4 regions of the Sphingobacterium sp. Ag1 genome follow, and region 3 is predicted to be linked to each of the others. Evidence: riboswitches for the same ligand, from Rfam matches in the RefSeq annotation. Region 3 holds a riboswitch; each other region holds the start of a gene.
What was found. A riboswitch is a leader RNA that binds a small molecule or an ion and turns the genes downstream of it on or off. The one in region 3 is predicted to bind thiamine pyrophosphate.
Positions count from the first base shown of each region.

Region 1: it holds a riboswitch for thiamine pyrophosphate, as region 3 does, so the genes downstream of both, thiS (sulfur carrier protein ThiS) here and AAW12_RS16830 (TonB-dependent receptor) in region 3, are expected to answer to the same signal.
Region 2: it holds a riboswitch for thiamine pyrophosphate, as region 3 does, so the genes downstream of both, pnuC (nicotinamide riboside transporter PnuC) here and AAW12_RS16830 (TonB-dependent receptor) in region 3, are expected to answer to the same signal.
Region 4: it holds a riboswitch for thiamine pyrophosphate, as region 3 does, so the genes downstream of both, thiM (hydroxyethylthiazole kinase) here and AAW12_RS16830 (TonB-dependent receptor) in region 3, are expected to answer to the same signal.

Region 1 covers NZ_LBGU01000031.1:40,432-48,054, forward strand. Annotated here, with positions in the region: gene thiH (2-iminoacetate synthase ThiH) at 1-224, opposite strand, end outside; gene AAW12_RS07320 (thiazole synthase) at 234-1,004, opposite strand; gene thiE (thiamine phosphate synthase) at 1,001-1,618, opposite strand; gene AAW12_RS07330 (thiamine phosphate synthase) at 1,579-2,196, opposite strand; gene thiC (phosphomethylpyrimidine synthase ThiC) at 2,193-4,007, opposite strand; gene thiS (sulfur carrier protein ThiS) at 4,053-4,259, opposite strand; TPP riboswitch at 4,319-4,414, opposite strand; gene AAW12_RS07345 (alpha-L-rhamnosidase) at 4,575-7,217, shown strand; gene AAW12_RS07350 (PLP-dependent aminotransferase family protein) at 7,284-7,623, opposite strand, start outside.
Region 2 covers NZ_LBGU01000044.1:270,396-278,018, forward strand. Annotated here, with positions in the region: gene AAW12_RS21930 (acyltransferase) at 1-418, opposite strand, end outside; gene fabG (3-oxoacyl-[acyl-carrier-protein] reductase) at 691-1,434, opposite strand; gene AAW12_RS21940 (malate:quinone oxidoreductase) at 1,945-3,444, shown strand; TPP riboswitch at 3,459-3,603, shown strand; gene pnuC (nicotinamide riboside transporter PnuC) at 3,659-4,276, shown strand; gene AAW12_RS21950 (hypothetical protein) at 4,263-5,342, shown strand; tRNA gene AAW12_RS21955 (tRNA-Arg) at 5,388-5,459, opposite strand; gene xerD (site-specific tyrosine recombinase XerD) at 5,737-6,639, opposite strand; gene AAW12_RS21965 (M16 family metallopeptidase) at 6,884-7,623, shown strand, end outside.
Region 3 covers NZ_LBGU01000042.1:178,721-186,343, forward strand. Annotated here, with positions in the region: gene ggt (gamma-glutamyltransferase) at 1-713, opposite strand, end outside; gene AAW12_RS16820 (nucleotide pyrophosphohydrolase) at 775-1,101, opposite strand; gene dtd (D-aminoacyl-tRNA deacylase) at 1,118-1,576, opposite strand; gene AAW12_RS16830 (TonB-dependent receptor) at 1,786-4,221, opposite strand; TPP riboswitch at 4,276-4,401, opposite strand; gene AAW12_RS16840 (amidohydrolase family protein) at 4,629-5,804, shown strand; gene AAW12_RS16845 (acylphosphatase) at 5,923-6,204, shown strand; gene AAW12_RS16850 (lipopolysaccharide biosynthesis protein) at 6,249-7,623, shown strand, end outside.
Region 4 covers NZ_LBGU01000043.1:773,385-781,007, reverse strand. Annotated here, with positions in the region: gene AAW12_RS20565 (TonB-dependent receptor) at 1-475, opposite strand, end outside; gene AAW12_RS20560 (Crp/Fnr family transcriptional regulator) at 873-1,502, shown strand; gene AAW12_RS20555 (NAD(P)-dependent oxidoreductase) at 1,562-2,407, shown strand; gene AAW12_RS20550 (dienelactone hydrolase family protein) at 2,526-3,269, shown strand; gene AAW12_RS20545 (hypothetical protein) at 3,303-4,553, shown strand; gene AAW12_RS20540 (VanW family protein) at 4,694-5,536, shown strand; TPP riboswitch at 5,600-5,692, shown strand; gene thiM (hydroxyethylthiazole kinase) at 5,772-6,575, shown strand; gene thiE (thiamine phosphate synthase) at 6,565-7,197, shown strand; gene thiD (bifunctional hydroxymethylpyrimidine kinase/phosphomethylpyrimidine kinase) at 7,194-7,623, shown strand, end outside.

The sequences.
Region 1 (7,623 bases), on a different contig from region 3:
AGCTGTATGGTTTTACCGAAGCGACGTTGCGTGATTTGTTGGGTTTTTTGTGCCATTTGCTCCAGATATGGTGCTGCAGCCGGTGAGATGAGCGCTCTAAAGTCAGAGAGCGTTAAATGGTCTTTTTCTAACGCATGTTGTACATCCTGATCCGTAGCGTCATAAATCTGTGCATGGACCTCATCCCAGGAGTATTCATCGCGTATCATTTTGAAATCTGTCATAGTGAATCATCAATCAAATAAAAATGAAGTTAGGGGGCTCGAAGCGATTGCTTGGGAGCCTATCTTTCCCAATCCGGCCTCATAAGCTTTCCGTCCAGCGATAACGGCCTCTTTGAAAGCTTCGGCCATACGTATCGGATTATTAGAGACTGCAATTGCCGTATTGACAAGCACCGCATCAGCTCCGATTTCCATGGCTTTAGCGGCATCGGAAGGCGCTCCGATTCCAGCGTCTACGACCACTGGGACATTACTTTCCTCAATAATAATCTCGAGAAAGTCCAAGGTACGCAGCCCTTTATTGCTACCAATAGGGGCCCCTAAAGGCATAACGACAGCTGTACCTGCATTTTCTAAACGTTTGCAAAGTACCGGGTCTGCGTGAATATAGGGCATGACGACGAAACCCAATTTAGCAAGTGATTCGGTGGCGCGTAAGGTTTCAATAGGATCGGGCAGCAGATAACGCGGGTCGGGATGAATTTCCAATTTAACCCAGTTTGTTTCCAGTGCTTCGCGAGCAAGTTGAGCCGCGAGTACTGCTTCTTCAGCCGTTCGTGCTCCCGAAGTATTGGGAAGCAAATGGATTGCCGCGAGATCGAGCGCACTGATGAGACTGTCGTCTGAGTCGGTCTGGTCGATTCTTTTGAGGGCGACGGTGACCAATTGGGAGGCCGAAGCCACAATGGCAGCGCTCATTTCCGTGAGATTACCGAATTTGCCCGTACCGAGAAATAATCTGGATTCAAATACGCGATCGGCTATATGTAGGTTGCTCATAGTAAAATTTTATTGATGGATGAAACAATGTTTGGAGTCTTGGTTACGATTCCCGAGAGTGCTACACCGTAGACGCCAATTTCTAATAGATGTTGGATATCTTCAAGTTGGCTTATACCGCCAATTGCGAATATTGGAATAGGGGTTAGGCCTTCTCGGCGGACTTGTTGGATGATGTTTTCATATCCTGCAATCCCCAGTAGGGGACTTAGTTTTTGCTTTGTCGTGGTATAGGTGAATGGCCCGAGCCCGATATAGTCACAACGTTCACTTATTCTTTGTTTTACATCCGCAAAGCTATTGGCTGTACCGCCGATTATTTTTCCTGCACCCAATAGGTGCCGGGCAGCTGTTACACTGCAGTCGTCCAGTCCCAAGTGCACCCCATCAGCGTCTACGGCCGCTGCAAGCGAAGGATGGTCATTGATGATACAGCTGGCACCAAATTCGGTACAAACCTGCCTGATCTCTTGGGCGAGCGCATAAAGATCTTTTTCCTCGGCTTCCTTCCATCGGATCTGTATCCATTTGGCCCCAGCATCCAGCGCTTTCAGCATGTTATTTTTTTGTTCCCTTAAAGTTTTGCCTTGTGAGATATATTGGAGTCTTTCCATAGTTTTTGTTTGCATGCAATAAAATTTTGAATAGGATCCCGATGTTTCCATAAAGTGCCATATAAGGCAATTCCATCTGCACCTTGCTGCATCGGAATAAGACAGTTGTCTTGGTTTATCCCTCCAAGACCGATGAGACGAACAGCAAAGTTGGTACGTGACGGGATTTGACCGAGTCTTGCATTATGCGTTCCATACCCCACTTTTGAGATGCTCGGAAATAATGGACTGAGAAAAGCATAGGCCCAACGTTCATCAAGGCTATTGAATTGATCAATATCATGCACAGATGTTGAACAGATTGTTGTAGGCAATAGTTGATTTGCAGGTCCATGCAGTCTACTTTTATCGTTCAAGTGGATGCGTGCAAACCCAAGCTCAGCCGATAGATGCGGATGTGAGTGTAAAACCAATCTGTCGCGGTATATAGGAGCTATAGTTTCTATATATCGCGACATTTGTAAGTCTGTAAAATGATACTTACGCAAATGCAGAATATCAAGCCCTTCCTTAAACAACGCTGCTATAATCGCCTGTTCAGAACGAATTGTTTCTGCTGCTGTCAATGCAATAATCATGAATAGATCTCTTTTCCTTGTGCGATGAATTCCTGCGATTTTTCCAGCATTCCCTGGGCGGCACTATCCCTGATTTCCTGCGTTATTTTCATTGAGCAAAATTTGGGACCGCACATGGAGCAGAAGTGCGCCACTTTAGCCGCGTCTGCCGGCAATGTTTCGTCATGATATTCTCGTGCGGTATCTGGATCAAGGGAAAGGTTAAATTGATCTTCCCATCTGAATTCGAATCTCGCTTTACTCAAGGCATTATCACGATATTGTGCACCAGGGTGTCCTTTGGCCAAATCGGCCGCATGGGCAGCTAGTTTGTAAGTAATTACACCGTCTTTAACGTCCTTTTTATTTGGTAGGCCCAGGTGTTCTTTGGGGGTCACATAGCAAAGCATTGCACAGCCATACCAACCGATCATAGCCGCTCCGATGGCGGATGTGATATGGTCATAGCCTGGAGCAATATCTGTTGTTAAGGGACCTAAGGTATAAAACGGCGCTTCGTCGCAACAGGCCAATTGCTTATCCATATTCTCTTTGATCAATTGCATAGGGACATGGCCCGGCCCTTCGATCATCACCTGAACATCATGTTTCCAGGCGATTTTGGTGAGTTCGCCCAAGGTTTCGAGCTCCGCAAATTGAGCTGCATCGTTTGCATCTGCAATAGCTCCGGGGCGAAGACCGTCGCCAAGTGAAAAAGCCACATCATATTGTTTCATAATTTCGCATATTTCCTCAAAATGGGTATAGAGAAAATTTTCTTTGTGATGAAAAAGACACCATTTGGCCATGATAGAGCCGCCTCTGGAGACAATTCCAGTAACTCGGGATGCCGTGAGATGGATATAACGAAGCAATACGCCGGCGTGTATGGTAAAGTACGAAACACCCTGTTCGGCCTGTTCAATCAAGGTATCTTTGAATATTTCCCAGGTTAAATCCTCGGCCACCCCCTTTACTTTTTCGAGCGCCTGATAGATCGGTACTGTACCGATTGGGACTGGCGAGTTACGGATAATCCATTCGCGGGTTTCGTGAATATTTTTGCCAGTGGATAGATCCATGATGGTATCAGCCCCCCAACGACAGGCCCATACCGCTTTCTCAACTTCTTCCTCTATGCTTGAACTTACGGCGCTGTTGCCAATATTGGCATTGATTTTAACAAGAAAGTTGCGTCCGATAATCATAGGTTCACTTTCAGGGTGATTAATATTATTGGGTATGATTGCTCTTCCAGCGGCGATTTCTTCACGGACAAATTCGGGCGTAATAGCCTTGTTGGGAGTTCGGGCTCCAAAATTTTGCCCCCGATGCTGATGATCCATTCCAGGGGTACTAGCTTCCAACTGCTCAATACGTTGGTTTTCCCGGATAGCAACATACTCCATTTCCGGGGTAATGATGCCTTGCTTTGCATAATGTAATTGGGTGACATTCTTGCCGGCAGAGGCTACTTTCGGTTTGTGGCTATAGGCAAATCGGAGTTCGTCCAACGTTGGATCAGAAAGTCGTTTCTGTCCATATTCAGAGCTGATGCCAGTCAATTGTATGACGTCCTGACGATCCAAAATCCACTGTTCGCGAAGGCGTGGGAGCCCCTTTCGGATATCGATCTGGACGGTGTCATCCGTGTAGGGGCCAGAAGTATCATAGATTGTTACCGGCGGATTAATTTCGATCTGTCCATTCGTTAATTTGGTTGGGCTCAAGGAGATTTGACGCATAGCGACTTGAATAGGAAATAGTTTTCCGGCTACAAAAATTTTCTTTGCATTTGGAAAGGGGGATTGCGTAATTGTTTCAGCTGTCATTTTTTCTGTATTGTGGTGAATTACTCGGTTGATTTTTTTGAAAGGCTATCCGCCCTGAGATGCGGTGATTAAGATAATCTGATCATAAGGCTTAACTGTCGTCGTAGCCCAGTCCTTTTTGGGGATGACTTGGTTGTTGATGGCTACAGCCACACCCTGGGTTTTGCCAGATAATTCCAAAAGTAACAAGCCTTCAAGTGAAGTAAGTGCGGGATCGAAAAATCGAATTTGATGGTTTATTGTAAGTTCCATTCCTTAATTTTTTTGGTAAAACTTTAGGAATGGCTGCACAAAGGCGCAGCAATGCACCTTGTAGACAGCTCACTTTTCCCTACGCCAGTATGATCCGGATCAGGTTCTAAGGGTAAAATCTCAGCCTGCATGAGCAGACACCCCTAAAGTTGCGACTAATATAAGGTTATTTTTATGAAAGTTGCAAGAAATTTATTTTGCTGTCTGAGGTATATCGTGCAGGAAAGGACAGGTCACTATGTGGAAAATATTTGATATATTAGATTTTTAAATCAGCTAAAACAATTTAACAACCACCAAGAATAGTACCTTTTCATGCGTAGGATTTTATTAACAATACTGTTGTGTATAGCGAACAACACTTATGCCCAACCTAGAAGCAACTGCATCGCCGTACAGTTGACGTGCGAACATCTGGTCAATCCATTGGGTATCGACGCAACCCAGCCGAGACTTAGCTGGCGCCTTGAGGACCAACGTAAAGGTGCGGTACAACAGGCTTATCAGATCCTTTTAGGGCAAGATTCGCTGGCACTACTGAAGGAGACGAAAAATAGCTGGGATAGTGGCAAACAGCTCAGCTCGTCCATGTTAGTGCCCTATAACGGCGTACAGTTAAAGCCACAGACCACGTATTTCTGGAAGGTTAAGGTCTGGGATAAGGATGGTATATCAACAAGTTCTAAAATAGCATCGTTCGAAACTGGAATGATGGGAATGGACCTTTGGAAAGGAAAATGGATTAGCGACAATAAGGATATTCATGCGCGAGAAGCGCCTTATTTTAGAACAGAATTTAAGATAAATAAGCCGATAAAGTCTGCGCGCGCGTATATTGCCACTGCAGGGCTATATGAGCTTTCCATGAATGGTCAACGCGTAGGAGACCATCGCCTGGATCCAATGTATACTCGATTCGACCGGCGTACATTATATGTCGTGACGGACGTAACCCGGCAGCTCCAACAAGGAGAGAACGCTATTGGCGTTGTTTTGGGGAATGGCTGGTATAATCACCAACCACTAGCGGTTTGGAACTTTGATAAAGCACCGTGGCGGGCCCGACCAACATTCTGTTTAGAGCTGAAAATCGTTTATACAGATGGTACAGTAGAAACTATTGTTTCAGATAAGCAGTGGAAAACAGCTTCGGGACCAATTAATTATAATAATATTTACACTGGTGAGCATTATGATGCAAGACTGGAAATACCCAACTGGGACAAACCTAAATATGATGATTCAACTTGGCAGGCTGTTCAGTATAGAAATGCGCCATCTGCACATATCGTTTCCCAACAGATGGTACCGATTCGGCTCGTGAAGTCCTATAAGCCCAAATCAGTGACAAAGATAGACCAACGTACTTATGTTTTCGATATGGGCCAAAATATGGCTGGGATTACAAAAGTTAAAGTCAAAGGAGCTGCAGGGACTATGCTACGTATCAAGCATGGTGAACGATTGTCGGCAGATGGGCGTCTTGACCTGTCCAATATCGATGTTTATTATCGGGGCGATAAGGAAAAGGAACCCTTTCAAACGGACATTCTGACCTTAAGCGGTCGTAATGATGAGTTTATGGCAAAGTTCGGTTACAAAGGGTTTCGTTACGTCGAAATTAGCAGTAGTGCGGCAATTGCATTGGATAGTTCGGCTGTGACCGCTTATTTTATGCATAGTGATGTGCCCTCCATTGGACAGCTCAAGACGTCATCAGCGTTGGTCAACAAACTATGGGAAGCGACCAACAATGCCTACTTGTCCAATTTGATGGGCTATCCGACAGACTGTCCGCAGCGCGAAAAGAACGGTTGGACAGGGGATGGCCACCTTGCGATTGAAACAGCTTTGTACAATTTTGACGGGATAACAGTTTATGAAAAATGGATGGCGGATCATCGTGATGAGCAACAGGAGAACGGTGTCTTACCCGATATTATTCCAACTGGGGGATGGGGTTATGGTACAGCGAATGGTTTGGATTGGACAAGTACCATTGCCATCATTCCTTGGCAGATCTATCAGTTTTATGGAGACCCACGTGCATTAGAAGAATGCTATCTTAATATCAAACGCTATGTCGATTATGTCGACGGAATTAGCCCATCTGGGTTGACAACGTTTGGGCGTGGAGACTGGGTGCCAGTGAAGTCACAGTCCAATCTGGAGTTGACCTCCTCGATTTATTTTTATGTGGATGCGACCATCTTGGCTGCTACGGCTAAATTGTTTGGTCACACAGCAGATCAACAAAAATATGAACTGCTGAGCAGAAAAATTAAGACGGCCATCAACGCTAAATTTTTAGATGCTTCCAAGGGTATTTATAGCAATGGAACACAGACTGAACTGAGTGCTCCACTCTATTGGGGTGTGGTACCTGACGAAATGAAAGCCCGGGTTGCAGCCAACCTGAATAAGAAAGTGGAAGAGACCAACTTTCACTTGGATGTCGGAGTATTGGGTGCAAAAGCATTATTGAATGCGTTAAAAGATAACGGTTATGCAACGACAGCCTATAAGGTTGCGGTACAAGATACCTACCCGTCTTGGGGATGGTGGATTGTAAATGGCGCGACAACATTGTTGGAGAATTGGGATTTAAAAGCAATCCGTGATATTTCAGACAACCACATGATGTTTGGCGAAATCGGTGGTTGGTTTTTTAAATCTATCGGTGGGATTCTGCCGGATCCTAAACAACCTGGATTTAAACATGTGCTCTTAAAACCCATCTTCCCCCAAGAACTGAAAGAATCTTCTATTTCTTATGATTCACCCTACGGTAAAATTGTTTCCGAATGGAAGTTAAAGGATAAAAAGATTGTTTATGATATCCAAATACCCGCAAATGCCACGGCGACATTTTATCCGCCGGATAATGTTAGCATTAGCAGTAGGGATGTCGTCCAATTGGACGCTGGTAAACATAGGCTGGAGCTGGAACTCAAGTAATCATAGGCTCCGATCTGTTGTTTCATTGCCCCGACCGTTGGTATTATGCTCTTATCATGTTATGTATTAGAGTGCTGTCGCGAGTTTGCCCAGCTGTTTTAATTTTAAAGCGAGTTCATTGCTCCAGGGCAAACCAATACAGAGACGCATGCAATGGTGAAATTGATCCTGTAAGGTGAAAATCCGCCCCGGTGAAATGCTAATCTGTAGTTTAAGCGCATAGTTATATAGCTTGCCTGTATCGATGTGTTTTGGAAACTCGACCCATAGGGCAAGTCCACCCTGTGGACGGCTAATTTTAGTGCCTTCCGGAAAATGGTCCGAAATGATAGCAGCGTAGCGCTGGTAGTTTTCCGTTAATGATCTACGAAGTTTACGCAGGTGGTTTTCATACTTTCCAGTTAAT
Region 2 (7,623 bases), on a different contig from region 3:
CATCAATCATGTAGATTAAAGATGAACCACTTCTTTCGAGGTATGATGGTAGAAGGGCAAGTACGGCAATATTGCTTAGTGGACCATAGAAGTCTTCAAAAATACGACGGAAAGTGCGTTCGTAAATACGGAGGTCAGCGACTAAATGTTTTGAGGTGACCATACCCGTTGTACCCGAACTCGAGAATACGATTTCAGCCTCCATTCCTTCAGCAATAACCTGTTGCGTCTTAAAAAATTCAATAGGCATAAAAGGAATATCCGTGTAGTGCTGAATAAGGTCTTTTTCTCTGCCGAGGAGTTTGATATAGTCACGATAAACCTTACAATGCTGGCTTTGGAATCGGTAGGTATCTAAACAATGCTGATTAAAATCATCTTCGGTTTTAATTTCAAAAAAATCCTTCCAGTTCGCCATAGCATTTAAATTTGATCGACAAAATTAACGAAAATTTGTAAATATTGGAGGCGATCTATAGATTCCTTCTTATCAGAAGCCTATTGAAGATATTTGGTATTATTAACAATACGGGCATTTGGAGACAGAGAATTCTATAAACAGAAGGAGAAGTAGAGTGTCTTTGTCCAGTATAACCGGAATAGAGGGGATAGATTAGGATAGGTCGTGAAGTATAACTAGAGAACAGGCTAAGGTCAAGGTAAGAAAACTTGACCTTAGCCTGTTATATTTTATAACATACCACCATCAACAGGAAGAACCTGTCCGGTTACGTATGCCGATAAGTCAGATGCTAAATAAAGACATGCGTTGGCAACATCTTCTGGTTGGCCAGCACGTTTCAATGGAATTCCGGCTTCCCATCCTGCCACAACTTTAGGATCCAGTACATCTGTCATTTCGGTACGTATAAAGCCTGGAGCAACTACGTTTGCACGGATATTACGAGAACCTAATTCTTTAGCGACCGATTTTGTGAACCCAATGATACCAGCTTTTGATGCAGCATAATTTGCCTGACCAGCATTTCCCTGAACACCAACAACTGATGACATATTGATAAATGAACCCTTACGGTTTTTCATCATAATTTTCGAAGCAGCTTTTGTAACGTTAAAAACAGATTTTAAGTTGACATTTAATACATCATCCCAATTCTCTTCGGTCATACGCATTAATAAGCCGTCTTTTGTGATGCCGGCATTGTTGACAACGATATCCAATCCGCCAAAGTCAGCAACGATCGCGTTGATTAATTGTTCTGCTTCTTCAAATTTTGAAGCATCAGAGCGATACCCAATTACTTTGGTGCCGAACGCTTGAAGCTCCTGTTCAAGTGCCTGTCCTTTTTCGACAGAAGAAAGATACGTAAAAGCGACGTTAGCACCATGTTGTGCAAACACTTCTGCAATTTTCCTTCCGATTCCTTTTGATGCTCCTGTTACCAAAGCAATTTTTCCTTCAAGTATTTTCATCTGTATAAGTTATTTGTTCTTCCATTATTCACGCCAAGGCATTTATGGCCATTTTCCACGCGCTGTCTTTCGTTCACAGTCCTTTTGTTCTTGGAATTCAAGACGATATATGAACTCGTTTCCGTTTGGTTTATCTTGGTTATGCCACAGTGCCTGTGTTTTACCGATGCCGTCGTATGAGCGAATACATGATCTTTTTTTAGCTACTGTATACGCTATTGCCCGTCGATGTTCTGCAAAAATGTTAAAACTATATTATAACACAAAATCTTTCGATAAATAACGGGTTAAAATAGAAAAACATTGTGTGCTGACCTGGTGTTTATCTTGGAGTAGGGGAGTGTTTTTAATAAACAATTTTAGAATTTTACGGTAAGCGATCGCTCACTTAGGATTATTTTAATAAATCAATGGTATTTTTGAATAAGTGGTTCTAAAAAGTACAGTTTTTTGACAAAAGACTTGGACGTTTACCAAAAACTATATTAAATTTGCATCAATCACAAAAACATGAGCAAAAAATCAAATAAAGAAGTTGACGTTGTTCTAATCGGCGCCGGTATTATGAGTGCTACTTTGGGTACTCTAATCAATGAATTAAGCCCAGACATTAATATTGAAATTCTTGAGCGTTTGGATGTTGTGGCTGCTGAAAGTTCTGACGCATGGAATAATGCTGGCACGGGTCACTCTGCTTTATGCGAGTTGAATTATACCCCCGAACAGAAAGATGGTTCTGTCAAGATTGATAAAGCAGTGAAAATTGCCGAGCAATTTGAAGTGTCTAAGCAATTCTGGTCCTATCTTGTTGATAAAGGCATTATTGCACAACCTGAAAATTTTATCCGTAGCATTCCACACATGAGTGCGGTTTTTGGTGAAAAAGACGCTAAATTTCTAAAAACAAGATGGGAAACGTTGACGACCCAAAATTTGTTTAAGGGAATGGAGTATACGGAAGATACAACATTATTGAAATCATGGATTCCATTAATGATGGAAGGACGTGCGGCAGACGAAAAAATCGCTGCAACAAAAATGGATCTCGGTACGGATGTGAACTTTGGTTCATTGACGCGTGATTTGATCGCAAATCTTGAAAATAAAGAAAATATTTCGATTTCCTTAAACCACGAAGTAATTGACATCGATCGTGAAGACGATGGTCGTTGGGAAGTGGAAGTCAAAGATTTAAAGACAGGAAAGAAGAGAGAAATCAAAGCAAAATTTGTATTCATTGGTGCCGGTGGTCACTCCTTGTTATTGTTGGAAAAATCCGGCATACCAGAAGCAAAAGGTTATGGTGGATTCCCGGTGGGAGGCCAATGGCTACGTTGTGTGAATGAAGAGATCATTAATACACACCATGCGAAAGTATATGGTAAAGCTTCTGTCGGTGCGCCGCCAATGTCGGTACCGCACTTGGATACACGTTATATTGATGGCAAGCAAGCCTTATTGTTTGGACCTTATGCAGGCTTCTCAACGAAGTTCTTAAAACAGGGGTCTTACTTCGATTTACCGGCTTCTATCAAATTGTCTAATATCCGTCCGATGTTATCAGCCGGACTTGATAATTTACCTTTGACGAAGTATCTTATTACTGAAGTCATGAAGTCACCTAAAGATAAACTGGAGTCCTTAAAACAATTTATGCCTACAGCTAAATTGGAAGATTGGGTCATTGAAAAAGCAGGGCAACGTGTTCAGGTCATCAAAAAAGATGAAAAGAAAGGTGGAATTTTGGAATTCGGTACAGAGGTAGTGTCTAGTGCCGATGGTTCTATTGCTGCGCTATTAGGAGCGTCTCCTGGGGCTTCCACTTCTGTTGCTATTATGATCAGCCTGTTGAAGAAATGTTTTCCTGAACGTGCCAAATCAGATGAATACCGTAAAAAACTACGTGAGATGATTCCTTCGCATGGGAAATCATTGAACGACGATGCGCAACTTTGTAAAGAAACGCGTACGCGTACGCACAAAGCGTTGAAATTGATTGCTATAGAATAATCAATTCGACCGAAAATATACTTATGGGGTGCTTGGAATGACCGTGGTCATTCTCGGCTGAGATTATACCCAATAGAAGCGATTGTACCTCCTTGTACAATCGCTTTTATATACCTGATCCAGGTAATGCTGGCGTAGGGATTTAATTTCAATCAAAATAGCCGTTTCTCTCCCATAGGTTTATTATGAATGACACGAAATAATAAACAAGGCGATGACTTCTGAAACAATTCTCGAAGCTTTTATAAAACAGATTCAACAGGCCACCATTGCGGAATGGCTAGGGGTATCCTTTGGTGTTTTACAAGTTTGGTTTTCCCGGCAAAATAAATCCATCAATTACATTTTTGGGATTATTGGGATCTTAATTTCTGTATACGTATTATTCCATGCGAAACTATATGCCGAAATATTGCTACATCTCTATTATTTGATCATGAGCATCTATGGCTGGATCTATTGGAAATATAGTCGTGACGTAGCTACGCCCATAACACACTGTGAGCCGAAAGAATGGTGGATAGTCGGGGGAATTTGTGCCGCCGGTTTTCTCTTGTTTTATTTCGGATTGGTACACTTAACAGATTCTGATGTACCGCTTTGGGATTCTGCAGTTTCCTGTACAGCTTGGGCAGGGATGTGGTTATTGGCAAAGCGGAAGATAGAAAACTGGATATTGTTGAATATCAGTAATCTGATGGCAATTCCTTTACTGATCCATAAAGGGCTGTTTCTTTATTCGGGCTTGACGTTATTTTTATTTGTTATGGCATTTAGTGGGTATTTTAATTGGAGGAGAATAATACGTGAAGAAAGATATGCAATTCAATAGCGAAGATATCGCTATACTGAAAGATAATCAGGCAAAAGGAATTCAGCAGAAAACGTTGTCAGATGGACAATTGCAGCTGATTTACCGTCGGAAGTGGTTTAAGATTTGGGTTCCCCGTGCATTAGGTGGATTGGGGTTAAGTGTACCTGAAGGACTCAGTTTATTGGCTGAGCTGGCTTATTGGGATGGGGGATTAGCCTGGACAGTCACGTTATGTTCAGGAGCAAATCTCTTTGTCGGTTTTATTGATCCCCTTATAGGAAATCAAATTTTCGAAACGGATCGGGTTTGTTTCGGGGGTAGTGGACAGGCATCTGGTACTGCTACGCGTGAAGGGGACCACTATCGACTCCGTGGTTTCTGGAGATACGCTACCGGAGCACCGCATTTAACCCACTTCACATTAAATGCCGCAATTCAGGAGGCGGGAAAACCCGTATTGGATGAAAAGGGTGAACCACTGATCAAGTCATTTTTTGTCGATCGGGATCATGTACTGATTCACTATGATTGGGATACATTTGGATTGGAGGCTACGGCTTCGCATTCTTTTTCACTTGAAGACATTCTTGTCGATGGTAGGCAGTCTTTTGAGATTGATGCGGCAAAAAGTGCACGTGGCGAGCCGTTGTACCAATATCCCTTTATGCCTTTTGCAGAATTGACTTTATTGGCAAACTTTATGGGCATGCACAAACGCTTTCTGGATCTGGTTGAAAAACTGTTTGTAATGAAAAGCAATCAATCTAAATGGGAAAAGTCTGAAAGTAAGGCTGCGTTTAGGTTGCTGGATGACCTTCAGCAGGATTATGCCAATCGGAGGGAAGCCATCATGAATTTGGCCGCTCTTTCTTGGGAAAATCTTCACGATGGCAATGATAATGCCGCGATTTATGAACAGATAGGGATACAAAGCCGGGATTTTGTGGAATCTATTTTGACAAATACAATACGACTCTATCCACATACCGGAATTTCAGGGGCAGCCCTTGATCATGAAATCAATATCATCTTCCGGAATATTTTTACGGCTTCGCAACACAAGTTATTGCAAAAGAGCTTCTAAACAACAAAGACTATCCTAGGATAGTCTTTGTTGTTAAATAGGATGTGTTCCCGGCGGGGGTCGAACCCACATCGTCAGAACCGGAATCTGAAATTCTATCCATTGAACTACGGGAACGTCTCGCAAAGATATACTATTTTCTAGATCTTACAAACAATCTTTGTGATAAAATTATATCTTTTAGCAATCAATTTTTAAGGCATCTTATCGTCAGTATTTTAGCGTTTAGCTTTCGTCAATTCTCTATTTTTTTTACGTCAATGCTAATAGTTTCCATATATGCTTAGCATCGGGCGGGCCATGTGGAATGAGAGGTGGCTAGCACGATTGCCCCTGAATAAAGCAGTACAGTTCATTTGGACGACCGAGCTGGCAAAAGGTGATCGGACATTCATCACGACCGTGGATGATATTGCGTAATAACGGAATGAAGGTAGTCCCTATCGATGTGTGTGTATATTTCGGTCGTGGTAATACTTTCATGACCGAGCATATCCTGTACAGCTCTTAAGTCGGCACCACCTTCCACGAGATGTGACGCAAAGCTATGTCTAAAGGTATGTGGGCTGATGGTTTTTTGTAAACCGATTTTTAAGGCAAGTTCTTTGATGATCAAGAAGATCATGACCCGGGATAATGCGGCGCCTCTTCTATTGAGGAATACAATATCTTCATTTCCGGCCTTAATCTTGATATGAGGTCTGATTGTTTCTAAATAGATGCGAAGGTGTTTAATGGCGTGTTGACCAATTGGAATGAGGCGTTCTTTGCTTCCCTTACCCTCAACTTTGATAAATTCGACGTCTAAAAAAAGGTTTGATATTTTGAGTGTGACAAGTTCGGAAACACGGAGACCACATCCGTATAAGATTTCGATGATCGTTTTATTACGCTCACCCTCGGGTGAAGAGAGATCGATTGCCGCGATCAATTGGTCAATCTCATGTATGCTCAAAACGCTGGGCAGCTTGCGTGCCAAGCGTGGTGCCTGAAGAAGGTCTGTCGGATTGTTGACTAATTCATGCTCGATCATCAAAAAGTTAAAGAAAGTCTTCAGACCAGATATCAGCCGGGATTGTGTGAAGGGTGAAATATTAAACTCCTGCAACCAAGCCAAAAACTCCTGTATGTTCTTTCTCGTGACGGTATTTAAAACCAAATGATTGTCTTCGCAGTAGATCTGAAATTTGGATACGTCATTTAAGTAAGCATCAATTGAATTAACGCTTAAGCCTCTTTCGAACTTTAAGAATTGTTCGAATTCTTTTTTTATATCACTCCAGTTTTCAAAATCCATTTGCAACAAAATTACAATTAACTGTTGTTCTTTTCGAAAGTTATTCTGTATTTTTAAGTGGAATTTTTACAGATTATAAGTAATACAAAGAGACGTTCCCTTATAGCGGGTCCCGATTCCTCCTTGGATAATGAAAAAAGTATTAATCTGTATTTTACGATTTATCGGGACAATTGATCTCCTGTTCCGTTTACCCTAATATAAAACAATTAGCAAAAATAACTGAAAAAAGACATTTTTTTGTATGAAATTCATTAAACCACTCGCATTAGCTTTTCTATTACCGGCTACGTTCTATATAGCAGAAGCAAAAATGCCAACCACGTTAACTGCGGAAGCGCGCGCGATTCTATCCCAAGATAGTTTGGCCCTGAATCAAAAATTACCCTTCGACAATGAAGTCATCACAGGGAAACTGAAAAATGGATTTACATACTTTATTCGTAAAAATAGCGAGCCTAAAGGTCGTGTTACCATGTATCTGGGCATGAAGGCCGGCTCTATTCTGGAAAATGAAAAACAGCTCGGTCTGGCACATTTTTTAGAGCATATGAACTTCAATGGCCTGAAGCACTTTCCAAAGAATGAATTGGTTAACTACCTGCAGAAAGCGGGTGTTCGATTTGGATCGGACCTCAATGCCTATACCAGCTTTGACCAGACCGTTTATCAGCTACCCATTCCTTCTGACGATCCTGAACTTTTAAAAAATGGTTTGCAGGTAATGCGCGATTGGGCTCAGGACGCTTTGTTGGATGGTGAAGAAATTGATAAAGAACGGGGTGTTATTCTCGAAGAAAAACGAGGTGGAAGAGGAGTACAGCAGCGTTTACAGGATCAATACTTTCCGATGTTGCTCAATGGTTCCCTTTACTCCAAACGTTTGCCGATCGGAACGGAACAGATACTGAAAACATTTCCCTACACAGAAATACGCAAATTTCATGAAGACTGGTATCGCCCGGATTTACAGGCCCTGATCAT
Region 3 (7,623 bases):
ACAATGAAGTCGGCCGTTTTACCTTTATAGAAACCGTCTCGGCCTTCGATTGCAATTCTTTCCAGTGTTTTTGCAAGTTCCTCCTGGATAAATAGGTCACCTGCTCGCCAAACTGTGGTTTTGATAATTGCAGCACCGGCAGGGTTCAGTTTGACAAAACGCTCTTTATGGCTTTCAAACTCATTGGCTTGTCGTTGACTGATTTTAAACCCTGTTCTGGCTAGCTGTATTGCTGGGAGTAAGAGATCTTTCCATTGTAATTTGCCGTACTTTCTGTGTGCTTCCCACATACCAGCAACAGATCCAGGGATACCAGAGGCCAATTGACTATAAAGGCTCAACTCAGGAATAACATTGCCTTGGGCATCGAGATACATATCCCGGGATGCTTTTAGAGGGGCCTTCTCACGAAAATCTAAGGCATCTAAATTACCCCGATGATCGCGGTAGAGCATAAAGCCACCGCCGCCAATATTTCCTGCATTGGGATAAACAACTGCAAGAGCAAATTGCACGGCAACTGCAGCATCTATTGCATTCCCACCTTGTTTTAAAATCTTTACCCCGACCTCTGAAGCCAAAGGATGTGCTGTGACAACGGCAGCCTTATTAAAAGTACTGACCTGCTCAACCTTAGTATTTAGCTGCTGTCTTGTCGCACAAGAGGCAAAGCATATGCTTGCTATGAGCGAATAGGTTATGAATTTATACATCGTACGCGATTTAAAATTTAAATATTATCTCAGAGAGTTGTACAAACAATACTACTCTTGGTTATTTAAGTTTTTCGTTGTTTTTATGGCGGTCGGCATCCCGAATTGATTTCTTTTGAAGATTTTGTTCCAAAGCTGCTGTTAGATCAATTCCCGTTTGATTGGCAAGGCACATCAAAACGAATAATACATCGGCCATTTCATCTGCTAAATTAACTTCTTTGTCTGATTTTTTGAAAGATTGTTCTCCGTATTGCCGAGCCATTATTCGGGCAACTTCACCGACTTCTTCCATGAGTATGGCGGTGTTTGTCAACTCGTTGAAATAACGTACTCCGGTACTATTGATCCATTTGTCAATAACCTCTTGTGCTTCTTTAATTGTCATCCTGTTCAATAAAAAATTAAAAGTTGTCCTTATCTTTTGTGTCCATGACGATGGTAACTGGCCCATCATTCAGTAGGTCGATTTTCATATCTGCTCCGAATATGCCAAGTTGAACCTCTTTTTGAAGCAATTGACTTAATAATAAAGCCATCTCTTCATACATTGGTTTGGCTTTGTCCGGTTTTGCTGCCCTGATAAAAGAGGGCCTGTTTCCTTTTTTTGTTTGAGCAAATAGGGTGAATTGTGAGACGAGTAAGATGTTTCCGTCTACATCCTGTATCGACTTATTCATCAGACCTTGTTCATCCTCGAAGATGCGTAAGTTGATGAACTTCTGTCCTAACCATTTCAGATCTTCTATTGTGTCTGCTTCTTCAACTCCTAATAAAATCATTAGACCCTGCTGGATCTGGCCTGTAATCTGATTATCTACCGTACAAGAGGCGTTTTTCACTCGTTGTATAACTGCGCGCATAATGAAAAGTATAAAATCAAAGGTAAAAATTCCGATTGTTAAACACGATGGGAAATTCAGTTTTCTCCTGAGTGTACATAGAAACGTCCCTTTCTCCCGAAGGAAAAAGGGACGCTAATTATGCTAAAGGATTTGGTCGGAAGCGATCTTCAGTCCGCCTTCCCAGCTGTTAATGCGTTTGGAATTAGATGGCTATTATACAGTGTGGTTTAGAATTTGAAATTCAAGCCCAGTAAGAAATTCGTTGGCGCTTGTGGGAAATAGAAATTATAATATTTCCGGGTATCACCTTCCATCCAGCCAAAGGTATAGCCATTGGCCTCGTACTTCTCGTTCAATATATTGTTGACCTGTAAGGTTGCACTGATGTTTTTGATACCTAATGCTGTAAAGTTATAGTTTGCTAACAGATTGTTGACAAAATAAGAGGAAATGCTTCTTTCTTTCGCAGATGAATTGTCCAGGTATTGTCTTCCTACAAATTTGGATAGAAGCGAAAATGTAAGTGATGTTATTGGGGTGTAAGAAAAATTACTTGACAAAATAGTTCCTGGCGATAAAGCAATGTTTGTTTTCGAATAAAATATCCTTGTATCGCCAATGACCTCTTCAAAGTCTTTAATTTTATTTTGGCTGAAACTAGCGGTTGCTTTCCAGTTGAACTGTTTGCTGATGTTCCATGATCCATCGAATTCAAGACCCATTCTATAGCTATCATTGACATTTTGTCGAATTGGGGAGCCCGTATCGCTGATTTCACCGGTTGGAATCAACTGATCCTTGTAAAACATGCCATATCCATTCAACCCGATGTTGAATTTTTCATTGATAAAACGATAACCCAATTCAATGTCCTGCATTTTCTCAGGGGTAGGATCTGGTAAGGCGCTATTTTTTTCTATAAAATCCTTGCGAACAGGTTCTTTTTGTGCAAAGGCATAAGAAGCGTATACGTTTGAATGGTCATTTAGCAGATAAGTTGCACCGGCTTTAGGATTCAGGAAATTAAACTTAGGATGATAATTATAATTTTTTACCTTATCATCATCACCATACATGTGGTAATCTACATTCCGATATTGAATATCGGCCATTAATATCCATTTTTCTAGTTTGTAATCGACTTTTAAGAAATTGCTAAAATCATTTTTTTGTGATTCCCCATAATAATATTTGTCGTCAAGAAAACCTGTCGATGCATACTGTGCCCAAATCACCTGGCCATAATGTTTTCCTTTGTATTGGTTATAAGCTCCACCCCAAGTCATTTCAAGTTGATCATTCGGTCTGTAATTCAGGGCATAGGTCATGCCATAAAAATAATTATCCAGCCATCTCCTGCGGACAAGATCCGTTTTTTGTATGGTATCTTTACCAATGATGACGTTAGGCAAACCGTATTTACTTAGTTTATCTCCCGGTCTCATTTCTTCATAGTAACCATAACCTCTTGTATAGTGTAAGGCTGTATTGAGCGTCAATTTGTCGTTCAGTATATTGGTATAATGAAGTTGATGATGTTTCTGCGTATAATTATCTGTTTGATTTTTATACGTGTATAGGTTATAATTCCGGCCAGCGTTCATGAAACGATCCTTCTCGGCACCGGAAATTTCGAGTGCATTATCAGCATAATCATCCATGCGCGACCGATCTCCTGTAATCAATGGTTCAGGAACGCCATTCCAGGCTTGATAGGTCTTTTCTTTTCCCCAGAATACAATTCCTTTTAAAATATGTTTTTTGCCATAATAGCCTCCGTCCACATAGAAAGATTGTAAGTCTGAACTACCTCTTTCGATGTAACCATCGCTACTTATTCGAGATAATCTGGCATTGAAGGCAAATTTGTCGTCAATTAGTCCGGTACCAACTTTGACCGTATTTTTCCAAGTATTATAAGAGCCAAATGAATTGTTGAGTTCTGCGTAAGGGGTTTCTACTAGAGTATTGGACTGAATATTCAATGAGGCTCCAAATGATCCGGCACCATTCGTCGAGGTCCCAATACCACGCTGAACTTGGATGCTCTCGGTAGAAGAGGCAAAGTCGGGAAGGTTTACAAAAAAGGAACCCATGCTCTCCGCATCATTTAGGGGGATTCCATTGAGTGTTACGTTGATTCGTTGATTGTCGGATCCCCTGATCGTCATTCCTGTATAACCTATGCCCGCACCGGCATCGGAATTCACCTGCACGGATGGGGTCTGATTTAGAAGAAATGGGATATCCTGGCCGAGGTTGTTACGTGTTATTTCTTCTTTGGAGATATTTTTAAAGGTTGTTGGGGCATTCCTTTTGGCACGGGTAGATTGAACAAGCACTTCTTCCATTTGAATGGTATTCGGTTCTAATGCTACGGTGAGCTCCAAATTGTCTTTAACATCCACATTTCGGCTCCATGTTTTATATCCAAGAGAAGATACCTGAATCTGGTGTTTACCTGTATTGATACGGTATAGTTTGATCAGTCCATTTGTGTCCGATTGGCCAGCGAAGGATGCTTGTCCATCTATGGATATGGAAACATACTGCAAAGGGGTCTGATTGGTATTGTCTACAGCTTTAATTGTCAGATTTTGTTGCGCAATGGCAATTTGGCTTGAAATAGTAGCTAAGGAGCTACAAATCAAAAATTTGATCATGGTAATGTATTTTGTTTGAGTTAAACAAATCATAGCAAGGGGTTACTATGACCGCACTATTTAACTAACCTCTCCCTACGCCAGCATTATCTGGATCAGGTGTACAGAATTTAATCTGTTGGGTATAATCTCAGCCTTTATTTGTGTTCCTGACAAAACAAGGCACCCCTATTCGATGCTGCGAATATATAAATTTAAAATTGAAATGAAGTATAAAGAAGTAATTTATGACAAATACAAAAGAGGGTATTTATGCTATTATTTCTTTTTGGTTAAAATTTTGTGCAAATTGTTGTTTTTGGTATTTATTGTTCTTTTTAGGTACCTTGGCATGAATTTTTCTACTAGGGTATGTATTCATACAGGTCAAAAATTTTTAGTTACTAAATTGATAGTGAGGAGATAAAATGTTAAAGTATTTAAGCGCTAATTATATTCTGCCGATTACTTCAATGCCAATAAAAGATGGCATTGTTTCGGTGGATGAGGAGGGGGTAATTCAAGGTATCTATGACCCAACTTCATTTACACCTTCAGATAAAGCGAAGGTTGAGAAATATGAAGGAGTGATAATTCCAGGTTTTATCAATGCACATTGCCACATTGAATTGTCGCATATGAAAGGTATTGTTCCTAAAGGTACAGGGCTTCCGAGCTTTCTCAGTAAGGTGATGACAACGCGGTCGGCGTCGATGAAAAAAATAGACGAGGCTATGGCAAAAGCCGATCGAGAGATGTACGAAAATGGTATTGTCGCAGTCGGAGATCATGCCAACACCGATAATTCCTCAAAATTGAAAGAAGATTCACAGCTCCTATATCACACCTTTGTGGAGGTACTCGGAATTGAACCTGAAGAAGCGGACTTTAAGTTAAAGGAGGCTAAATCGTTGACGCAGGAGTTTAGGAATGGGCATGTATCCATTACGCCGCACGCGCCCTATTCTTGTTCGAAGGTCCTTTTCAAAAAATTCAAGAAGATGGTTCCGGAAACAAATATTATCAGTATTCACAATCAAGAAAGTGAAGAGGAGAATAAATTGTTCCGTTATAAAATGGGAGAGTTCTTGGACTTTTATAAAAGTATAGGGAAAAACGCCGATGCGATTAAGGCACAGGCAAGAAACTCGATTCAGTCTTATCTTCCTTATTTACCTTACCCCAATAAATTATTGTTGGTTCATAATACCTATACCTCGCTGAAAGATCTGGATTTTGTAGAGCGCATGGATCGTGATGTGATGTGGTGTCTTTGTCCAAAGGCCAATCTTTATATTGAAGGAACATTACCAAAGGTTCAGAATTTTATGAATGCCGGACAGCGTTTAGTAATCGGAACGGACAGTTTAGCTTCAAACGACACATTGTCTATTTTGGAGGAGCTAAAGGTATTGCATGCGCACTTTGAAGATCTCGATTTCTTGCAGACCATTCAATGGGCTACAATCAATGGCGCTATCGCGTTGAACATTGAGGATGAATTTGGGTCACTCGAAGTGGGTAAAAAACCAGGGATTGTGTTGTTGCAAGGGATGGAACACATGCGCCTAAATGAAGATGTTAAGGTAAAACGTTTAGCGTAGTATTTAATTCCCTAAAACTTCTGTACTTTTGCTCTTATTGAATCGTCCATGGCTGTAATAACGAAACTATAGTCATGGTAAGTTCCATCTGACCGATGGAAGAAAAAATAAGTTACAGATGAAACATTTGAATATTTCAATAAGAGGTAAAGTACAAGGAGTCTTTTTTAGATTGACAACCAAGGCGGTTGCGGATCAGGTCGGTGTTAGGGGCTTTGTTGTCAATTTAAAAGATGGTTCTGTTTATATCGAGGGCGAGGGCGATGATTTTGCACTGGATTCATTGTTGGAGTTCTGCCAAGAAGGGCCCGAGGGAGCAATTGTTGAAAGTGTTGAGGTAAAGGAAGGCGAAATGAAGGGCTTTTCCAATTTTGAAGTAGTTAAAAGAGTTCAATCTTAAGTCTTTTCGCCTTGTCAGTACTCAAAAAATTCGCTGGACAGACCATGATTTATGGTCTGAGTACGATTATAGCACGTATGCTGTATTTCGTCATGACGCCATTGTATGTCCTCAAATATCCACCTGCTTCCTACGGAATATTTACCAATATGTACGCTTGGGCGTCCATGATCAATGCTGTTTTGGCATTTGGTATGGAAACGACTTTTTTTAGGTTTCTCCAAAAAGTCGAAGAAAAGGATAAGAAGCAGGTTTTCAATAATAGTTTTATCGTCATTGCCACTCTGGCAACATTATTTTTTATAACGGCCTTTGTCTTTGCGGGTACTTTTGGTAGCTGGTTGAATAAGGGAACCTATAATGCCGATTACGAGAGCTATGTGAAGTATTTTGCCCTCATATTGGCATTGGATGCTTTAGCTATTGTTCCTTTTGCGAAATTGAGATCGGAGGGAAGGCCTATTCGATTTGGTGCTATTAAATTGGCCAACATCGGTATTATGGTTATTCTTAACCTATTCTTTATTGCGCTAGTTCCCTATTTGATAAAAGATGGTGGTGCTTTGGGCACTTGGTGTTCCGGCTGGTATAGAAATGAATGGATAGGTTATGTATTTATTTCCAACATTGTAGCAAGTGCGGCGACCTTTCTATTGCTTCTGCCTGAAATGAAAGGGTTTTATTTTAAACCCGAAAAGCAGCTAATCTTAAAGATGCTATCCTATAGCTTTCCGATTTTAATAGCCAATATTTCTTATATCATCAACGAAAATTTAGATAAAATTGTATTGCCAATCTACCTGCCTAAGGATATTGGTGATCGCGATTTGGGTATCTATGGAGCCGTTGGAAAATTGGCGATGTTTCTGAGCATTTTTGTTCAGGCTTTTCGATTGGGGGCAGAACCATTTTTCTTTTCTTATGCAAAAAATGCAAATGCGAAAAAGACCTATGCGTTAATTATGGAATATTTCGTCATTGCCATGATGTTAGTCATGTTGGGGATTACAGCGAATATTGACTGGCTGAAGTATTTTATTAAAGGAAATGTGGAAACACGTGACTTATATTGGTCTGGATTATTCATTGTTCCTTTGTTGCTGTTCAATTATGTGCTGCTGGGCATCTATATGAATCTTTCGGTATGGTATAAGCTTTCTGATCAAACGCGGTACGCTTTGTATATTTCATTGGTAGGCGCGGGAATAACCATCGTGGCAAATTATTATCTGATTCCGAGATACAGCTATGTGGGAGCATCAATAGTCACATTTTTAGCCTACTTTGCTATGGTTGTGCTATCTTATGTATGGGGGCAAAAACATTATCCTATACCTTATAAATTGGGAAAGATCCTGATATATATATTTGCGGGAATATGTTTCTCCTACCTTTCCTACTTTGTGTTTCATCATAATG
Region 4 (7,623 bases), on a different contig from region 3:
CTGAAGTAATATCCTGTGCGCCTACCCTTTCCTCTAAATCCTGTTTACGGATCGTCGAAACGGCAATCGGCGTCTTTCTTCCCGCAGCAATATCAATAACACCATGACCGACAACAACAACCTCATCCAAATTTGTTGAAGATCCAGCCGTAAAAATTGGATTGATATTCAACGATTCCCCCGATTTCAGCATGATGTTTTCGAAAACAACAGGCGTTTCGCCAATGTAGGTTACCTCTACTTTGTAGGGACCTCCTTCTTGCAGATTTGAAATTTGAAATTTTCCTTGGGCATCGGCTGAGCCACTTACAACTTGACCACTTGGGATGTGGGTAATTTTAATGGTTGCTCCTTTAACCGTTTGTCCAGTAGCTTCTTTGACAACTCCTGAAACCGAACCAGTATTTGCTGTTTGACCATGAACGGCACTATAACTAGCAAAAACGAGGGCAAAAAAAAGTAAAGACTTTTTCATGTTAGATGTGATTGTTTTGTTTTTGTGGCGCAAAATTAGGAATTGATTGTCTTTTTAACTAATTTTAACAATAGGATTATCAGACCCTAGCGCTATACAAAACAAATCAGTTTTAAGCTTCCACAGAAAAATAGCTACTTCTAAAACAAAGAGGCAATAAAAAAACAGATTAAATAAAATAAATACAACACATTCATCACATTCTTAAAAAAACACTAAAAACAATCAGAATAACATTTTGTCTGTTTTGAATAAATCAAAATTTATCAATTTCGCGATTTTATATATACTACAAAAAATCGGGTCTTTCCATACATCATTTTTATCGACGTTCTTTTCCATCCACAGTAGATAAAATAAGCCCGTAAATAATTAACTTTAACTAAAATAATACCGTATGTTGTCAATCCAACAAGCTTATACAGGCATTCTTGAGCCAGAGTTAATTACTGCAATAGCCGAAAACGCACACATCAAAACGTTTCATGAGGGGGATCTCATCATTGATACCAATCAATACATCAAGTCGATGCCCCTCCTCCTAGATGGAGCAATAAAAATTGTCCGGGAAGATGAGGACAAAGGCGAACTGCTACTCTACTATTTGGAAAAAGGTCAAACCTGTACGATGTCAATAGCCTGTTGTCTCGGAAATAAAAAAAGTGAAATTCGTGCCCTCGCAGAAAAAACAACAACGGTTGCCATGATTCCAAATGAGCTTGTCAACCTTTGGATGGGAAAATACCCCTCTTGGCGAAATTTCATCATATCAAGCTATTCAAGCCGTATGGACGAAATGTTACAAGCTATTGATAGTCTAGCTTTTTCCAATATGGAAGAACGAATCATCCAATATCTGAAAGCCAAAGTAAAGCTGAACAACGACCGAATACTTACTCTTACGCATCAGGATATTGCTTCTGACCTAAACACATCCCGGGTAGTTGTCTCCCGAATTTTAAAAAAACTGGAACAGGAAGATAAAATAGTGCTCCTTCGCAACGAAATCAGGGTATTAGTGGAATGACCAAAACATTTGTATCTTTAGTTAGACGTAAATTTCAAGAGCTATTAATGTAATTTTAGATGAAGATAGAAAAATTAGGATTTATAGGATTAGGAAACATGGGGCATCCCATGGCTAAAAACCTGGAAAAAGCAGGATTTCCCCTTTCTGTTTACAATAGAAACCGTGCAAAAGCAGCGGGCTTTGAAGAGCAATCAATGATCAGAGAAGGTATAGCCGAATTGGTCGAACATGCTGATATTGTATTCTCCATGCTCACCAATGATGAAGCTGTCAATGAAGTATATGAAAAAATCCTTCAAGGAGATATCAAAGGGAAATTATTTGTCGATATGAGTACCATATCCCGTGAACTCACGCTGTCTATCGCATCCAAACTCAAAGAAAAAGGAGCCGCATTTATAGATGCACCTGTGGCCGGGAGTACAAAGCCAGCCACAGAAGGCACTCTTATTATTATGGTGGGTGGTGATCCCGAAGATCTTCATCGCGCCCGGCCATACCTCGAGCAGATGGGCAAGTCGATCAAACATCTTGGCGAAAATGGACAGGGAATTGCCGCCAAACTTGCGATCAACTATTTTCTTTCAACGATCTATCAAGGTCTCGCAGAGACGATCTTATTTTCAGATAAACTGGGAATTCAACGGAGTGATATGCTCGAAATCATCAATGATAGTGCCAGTGGCAGTGGCGCAACAAAAGTCAAAACGCCTTTACTGGTGGAAGAAAACTACAGTCCTGCTTTCGCGCTAGATCTTATGCTGAAAGATATTCGACTGGCGCAACAAGCCGGTGCCGAATATCCCCTCCTCAAGACATTACTCGATACCTACGGAAAAGCACACGACCAAGGTCTCGGACAACTCGATGTTATTGGTATTATTGAATCCATAAAGTCGTAACTTCAGGTTGGCGACAGCGGAAAAAATATACATTGAAAATTATATTTAGTTGAGATGGACTCCAAATTAGGTTCATTTCTGATCACATAAAATAATGAGCGGAACAAATTATTGACAGATGAAAACAGTTATGACACTATTGATGCTTACTATGGTCACGATGACTACGCAGGCCCAACAATTAAAGCAGGTTTCTTACCAGGATGGTGAACAAAAACTCAACGGCATGGTGACCGCCAATAGGGCAAAAAAAGGCCCTGCTGTCTTAATTCTTCCTGCGTGGAAGGGAATTGACAACGAAGCGAAACAAGCGGCATTGCTTCTTGAAAAAGAAGGTTACATCGCGTTCATTGCCGACATCTACGGTGAGGGAAATATTCCTGCGGACAACACCGCAGCTTCGAAAATTGCAGGCCACTACAAGACGGACTATAAAGCTTATCAGCACCGCATCAAGCTCGCATTAGAACAACTGAAAAAAGAAGGCGCAGATCCGACAAAAATTGCGATCATTGGCTATTGCTTTGGAGGTTCAGGAGCATTAGAAGCGGCGAGAGCCGACTTCCCCGTCAATGCCGTGATCAGTATCCACGGAGGCCTATCCAAAGCTGCCGATAGACCCAATGGTTCCATTAAAACAAAAGTACTCATTGAGCACCCTGCAGCCGATAAGAGCGTATCAAAAGAAGATTACGATGGGCTGGTCAAGGAATTAAATGAAGGAAAAGCAGACTGGCAAATAATTACCTACGCAAATTCTGGACATACGTTTACGAATCCCGAGTCAGCGGAATATAATCCCGTGATGGCCAAACGTGCCTGGGAGCACACCTTATTATTTTTGAAAGAAGTATTAAATTAAATAGCAAAGTCAACAACAGCAATATCGACCCAAATGAATTATAACGCGAAACTGCACATTTATCCGATTATCATTCAGTTGTTGATATTGCTGTTATATAGTCCCATTGCAGCATCGCAAACAGTAAAATCGTTAACAATAGCTAGCCCTACACAGGCAGTTCTGTTTGTAACCAATGAGTCCGATAAATCAACTGATTTTATCATGCGTTTACACGAAAAAAATGCTGCGGCGATTTTCAAGCAAGTACCTTTTAGCACAACAAATTTACTGGTCACAAAAACCGATGCAAAAAAACTTACATTTAGCGTTAAAAATCAACAATGGACCATCGATGTATTGTCATTGAAACAACGTCATGCCATGATCTTGTTTGATGGCTTAGGCAAACCCAAGATCATATACGATAGTAATACCTATCTGGCAGCAGCCAAATCCATATTAAGCAACAACACACAAGTTGCGTCAAAGAATCCTTCGTCACAATATAATGCCCAACATTTCTTTGACTCCATTGCACAAGTGCAATTTATTCCATCCAGGCAATATGCAGCGGCTATTATCGCCAATACAGCTCTCCCTCTTTACTACAGTCAGCGTAAAAATCAATGTGACGGCACGTACGTCATGCAGCAGTTTTCCGATGAAAATGAGGTGGAAACTGGAGCAATTGTGACGACTGTATATGAAGAAGGCAAAGAGCTCACATCCAACAATCTTTCCGGCGGAAATAATTATTTCAGCAAAAGATGCTATAATCAATTCGGACTTATCGACTCCATACAGTACCTTCAAAACAGCAAATGGAGCAACAGCACCATTTACCGTTATCTCCCAAACGCCATTGTTTCCTACGATCCAACATTACAAACAGCGACAATAGACCACTTGAACAGCAAACTCCAGGTTGTAAAAAGTGAATCCATTCATTTTTTATACCAGCGGATAGATTGGACCATTTACAGTTATGACAAACAGAATCGCATTAACGAAGAGGTGTCGGGCAGAAATGATCAAAGGGAAAGTCGGGTCCGTTATGCGTATAGCGATCCGAAAACAAGTGATTATATACTACGCCAAACCTTCGACCAAAATGACCAACTCACAGCGGAAATCAAGCGATCCTACCGGGCCAACGAAACAGTTGATGAATTCTACTTCAAGGGAGTATTGCAACAAAAATCAATTGTAAAAGATTTGGGAAACTGTACGTATGAAAACTGGAACTATAACGGGCATGGGAAGCTCACGGGCAAATACGTACAAACAAGAAAACCGCAATAGACATAGACCGAAAAGACAGTATACACCCGATGGAACAAAAGTTCTACCTCCTTATACAGTAAAAACGCAGGACAAAATCAAAAAAAGCGGCAAAAGATAGATTTCTGCATTAATTTTGATAGCGATAAATAAACATCGTATTGAAAAAAAGAAAACTGATCAGTCAACAGCACCCCATACTCTATTTTTTTGCAGTATGGGTAAGAAGAATGCAGCGAAAAGCCGTCTGGCTATTTGACGACAAAAAATACAGCACAGTTAAATCAGCTGAAAAACTTCCCTTTCGTATTAAAAAGCATCAGTCTGTATTATTAAAAAAGCTGGGCGAAAATAATATGCAATTGCAGATCAACAAAGTGACCAACCTAAAAATTGCAGCAGCACAGATCAATAGCATTCTGATCAGACCGAAGGAAACCTTTTCATTTTGTAAACTCGTGGGGCTTCCCACCGTAAAGAAAGGGTATCTGCCCGGCATGGAGTTATCCTTCGGTGAAGCAAGGGCGGGTATTGGCGGTGGAATCTGTCAAATATCCAATCTCATCCATTGGCTTGTTATCCATAGTCCACTCACCGTCAGCGAACGTTATCATCACTCCTTCGATCCTTTTCCTGACGATGGTCGTGTTTTGCCATTCGGCAGTGGGGCTACCGTATTTTATAACTACCGTGATTATCAATTCACCAACAACACGCCTTACACCTTCCAGATCAACCTCTGGTTTACAGAGAAATGTTTAGAGGGCGAATTGAGGATCGATCAGGAGCTGGATTTTGCATACCATGTCTTTGAAAAAGAACATCACTTTCTCAAAATAGACAATCAGTTCTTTCGTAAAAATGAGATTTGGCGCGAGAAGTTCTTAAAGTTTCAGGGTGGAAAGATTTTAGAAACAGAACTTTTAACCAAAAATTTCGCCCGAGTCACCTACGTCCCTACCCTGTATACTGAAATTAGTGCCGATCAAAATACGACCGATTAATTCAGCGAGCGAAGTGATCGAAAAATGATAAATATGAAAAGTCCACTTTTTTGTTTAAGTTTGGTATGGCTTTGGGGGTATTCTGTATAGAATTGAGATAGTCCCTTTGAACCTGATTCGGTTTATACCGGCGTAGGGAAAAGCAAAAATCCACTGTACAGCATACTCCTTCTGCACAGGCTATCGCTCTTCTTCCCCCCAAGGCCGCACCGTACATCTTAGCACATGTAAAAGAATGGAAGATTCAATTATCAATTTATTAGCGCAGCTGAGGGTTGAAAAACCCCTTGTACACAACATCACAAACTTTGTCGTGATGAACAATACCGCCAACGCACTTTTAGCCCTAGGGGCGTCCCCTGTGATGGTTCACAGTCCTTTAGAAGTACGCGAAGTTGTCGATATTGCGCAAGCTCTTGTCATTAATATCGGCACCTTGAGTGAAGATACAGCCGAAGCTATGCTGGTTGCTACCGAACATGCCAATACCATTGGACGGCCATGGGTACTTGATCCCGTGGGTGCCGGAATATCGGCATTCCGCAATGATTTATTAGCCAATCTACTTGATCTCAAACCAACGGTTATTCGGGGAAATGCATCAGAGATCATGACGCTGTACAATTTCAACCAACCGAACACAAAAGGAGTCGACAGCACGACAGCTAGTAAGGATGCACTCCGATTTGGCCAATTATTGCAAAAACAAACCGGCTCCATTATCTGTATTTCCGGAGAAGTAGACTATATTCTTTCCGAACAATACAGGGTTGAAGTCTTTAATGGCGCCCCTTTAATGACGCAAGTAACAGGACTTGGCTGTAGTGCTACTGCACTTATTGGTGCATTTCTAGGTGTTACAGACCAATATGTTGAAGCAGCTGTTGCCGGCGTGTCCATTTTGAGCTTGGCTGGAGAACTCGCGGCCCAAAAAGCCACTGGCCCGGGTACCCTACAATTGAACCTCTATGATGAGCTCTATCAGCTCAATGCAGAACGTCTAAAATCAAAGCTCAAGATCAAATGTTATGCGCATTAATCCGCTTTTTCCCTACCCTTTATATTTGGTAATTTCTGAGCGGGACTGTTATCCTCAACATTGGCTCAATGTCGCCGAAGAAGCCATCATTGGTGGAGTCGATCTTATTCAATTACGCGAAAAAGCTGACGATCCGGCCACATTTTTGGATAAAGCCATCCGTTTGAAAAAACTGACCGATCATTACGGTATTCCGCTCGTGATCAATGATGCCGTAGCAATCGCTGCAAAAATCGAGGCATGGGGAATACATGTGGGGCAAAATGATGTGCAGCCGCTCGCTATTCGCGAAAAATATGGTGACAAATTAACCATAGGCTGGTCCATAGAAGCTGTTCAACAGCTAGAAAGTCAACAAATGTGCGCTGTCGACCACCTTGGTGTAAGCCCCATTTTTTCAACGAGAACAAAAGTGGATACGGTAACCGAATGGGGAATTTCGGGTTTAAAGCAACTTAGGACTAGGACGGAAAAACCATTGATTGCAATCGGCAGCATGAATTTGCAAACCGCTGAACAGGCTTGGAAAGCAGGTGCAGACTCCATTGCAGTCGTTTCGGCCATCTGCCAAAGTCAAGATCCCAGAGCGGCCAGTGCACAACTAAAAGAACTATTAAAATGACAAAAGATAAAAAATACCGTGTCCCTACTGTACTCAGCATTGCAGGGTTCGATGGTAGTGGTGGAGCAGGCATACAAGCAGATACCAAAACCATATCGGCATTAGGTTGTTATGCCATGAATGTTTTAACTGCCTTACCCGTTCAGAACACACAAGGTGTAAGAAATATTTATGAAATCCCCACTGCAGCCGTCAAGGATCAATTGGATGCGATTTTTGACGACATCTATCCCGATGCAATCAAAATAGGGATGGTACACCATATTGAACTTGTGGAGCTTATTAGCAGCTATTTAAAAGAATATAAAGGGCCTATCGTATTTGACCCAGTCATGGTATCGACCAGTGGACACAAGCTCATTCACGATGATACGATTCAGGCCTGCATTGAACTTCTTTTTCCTTTGTCCACGTTAATTACACCCA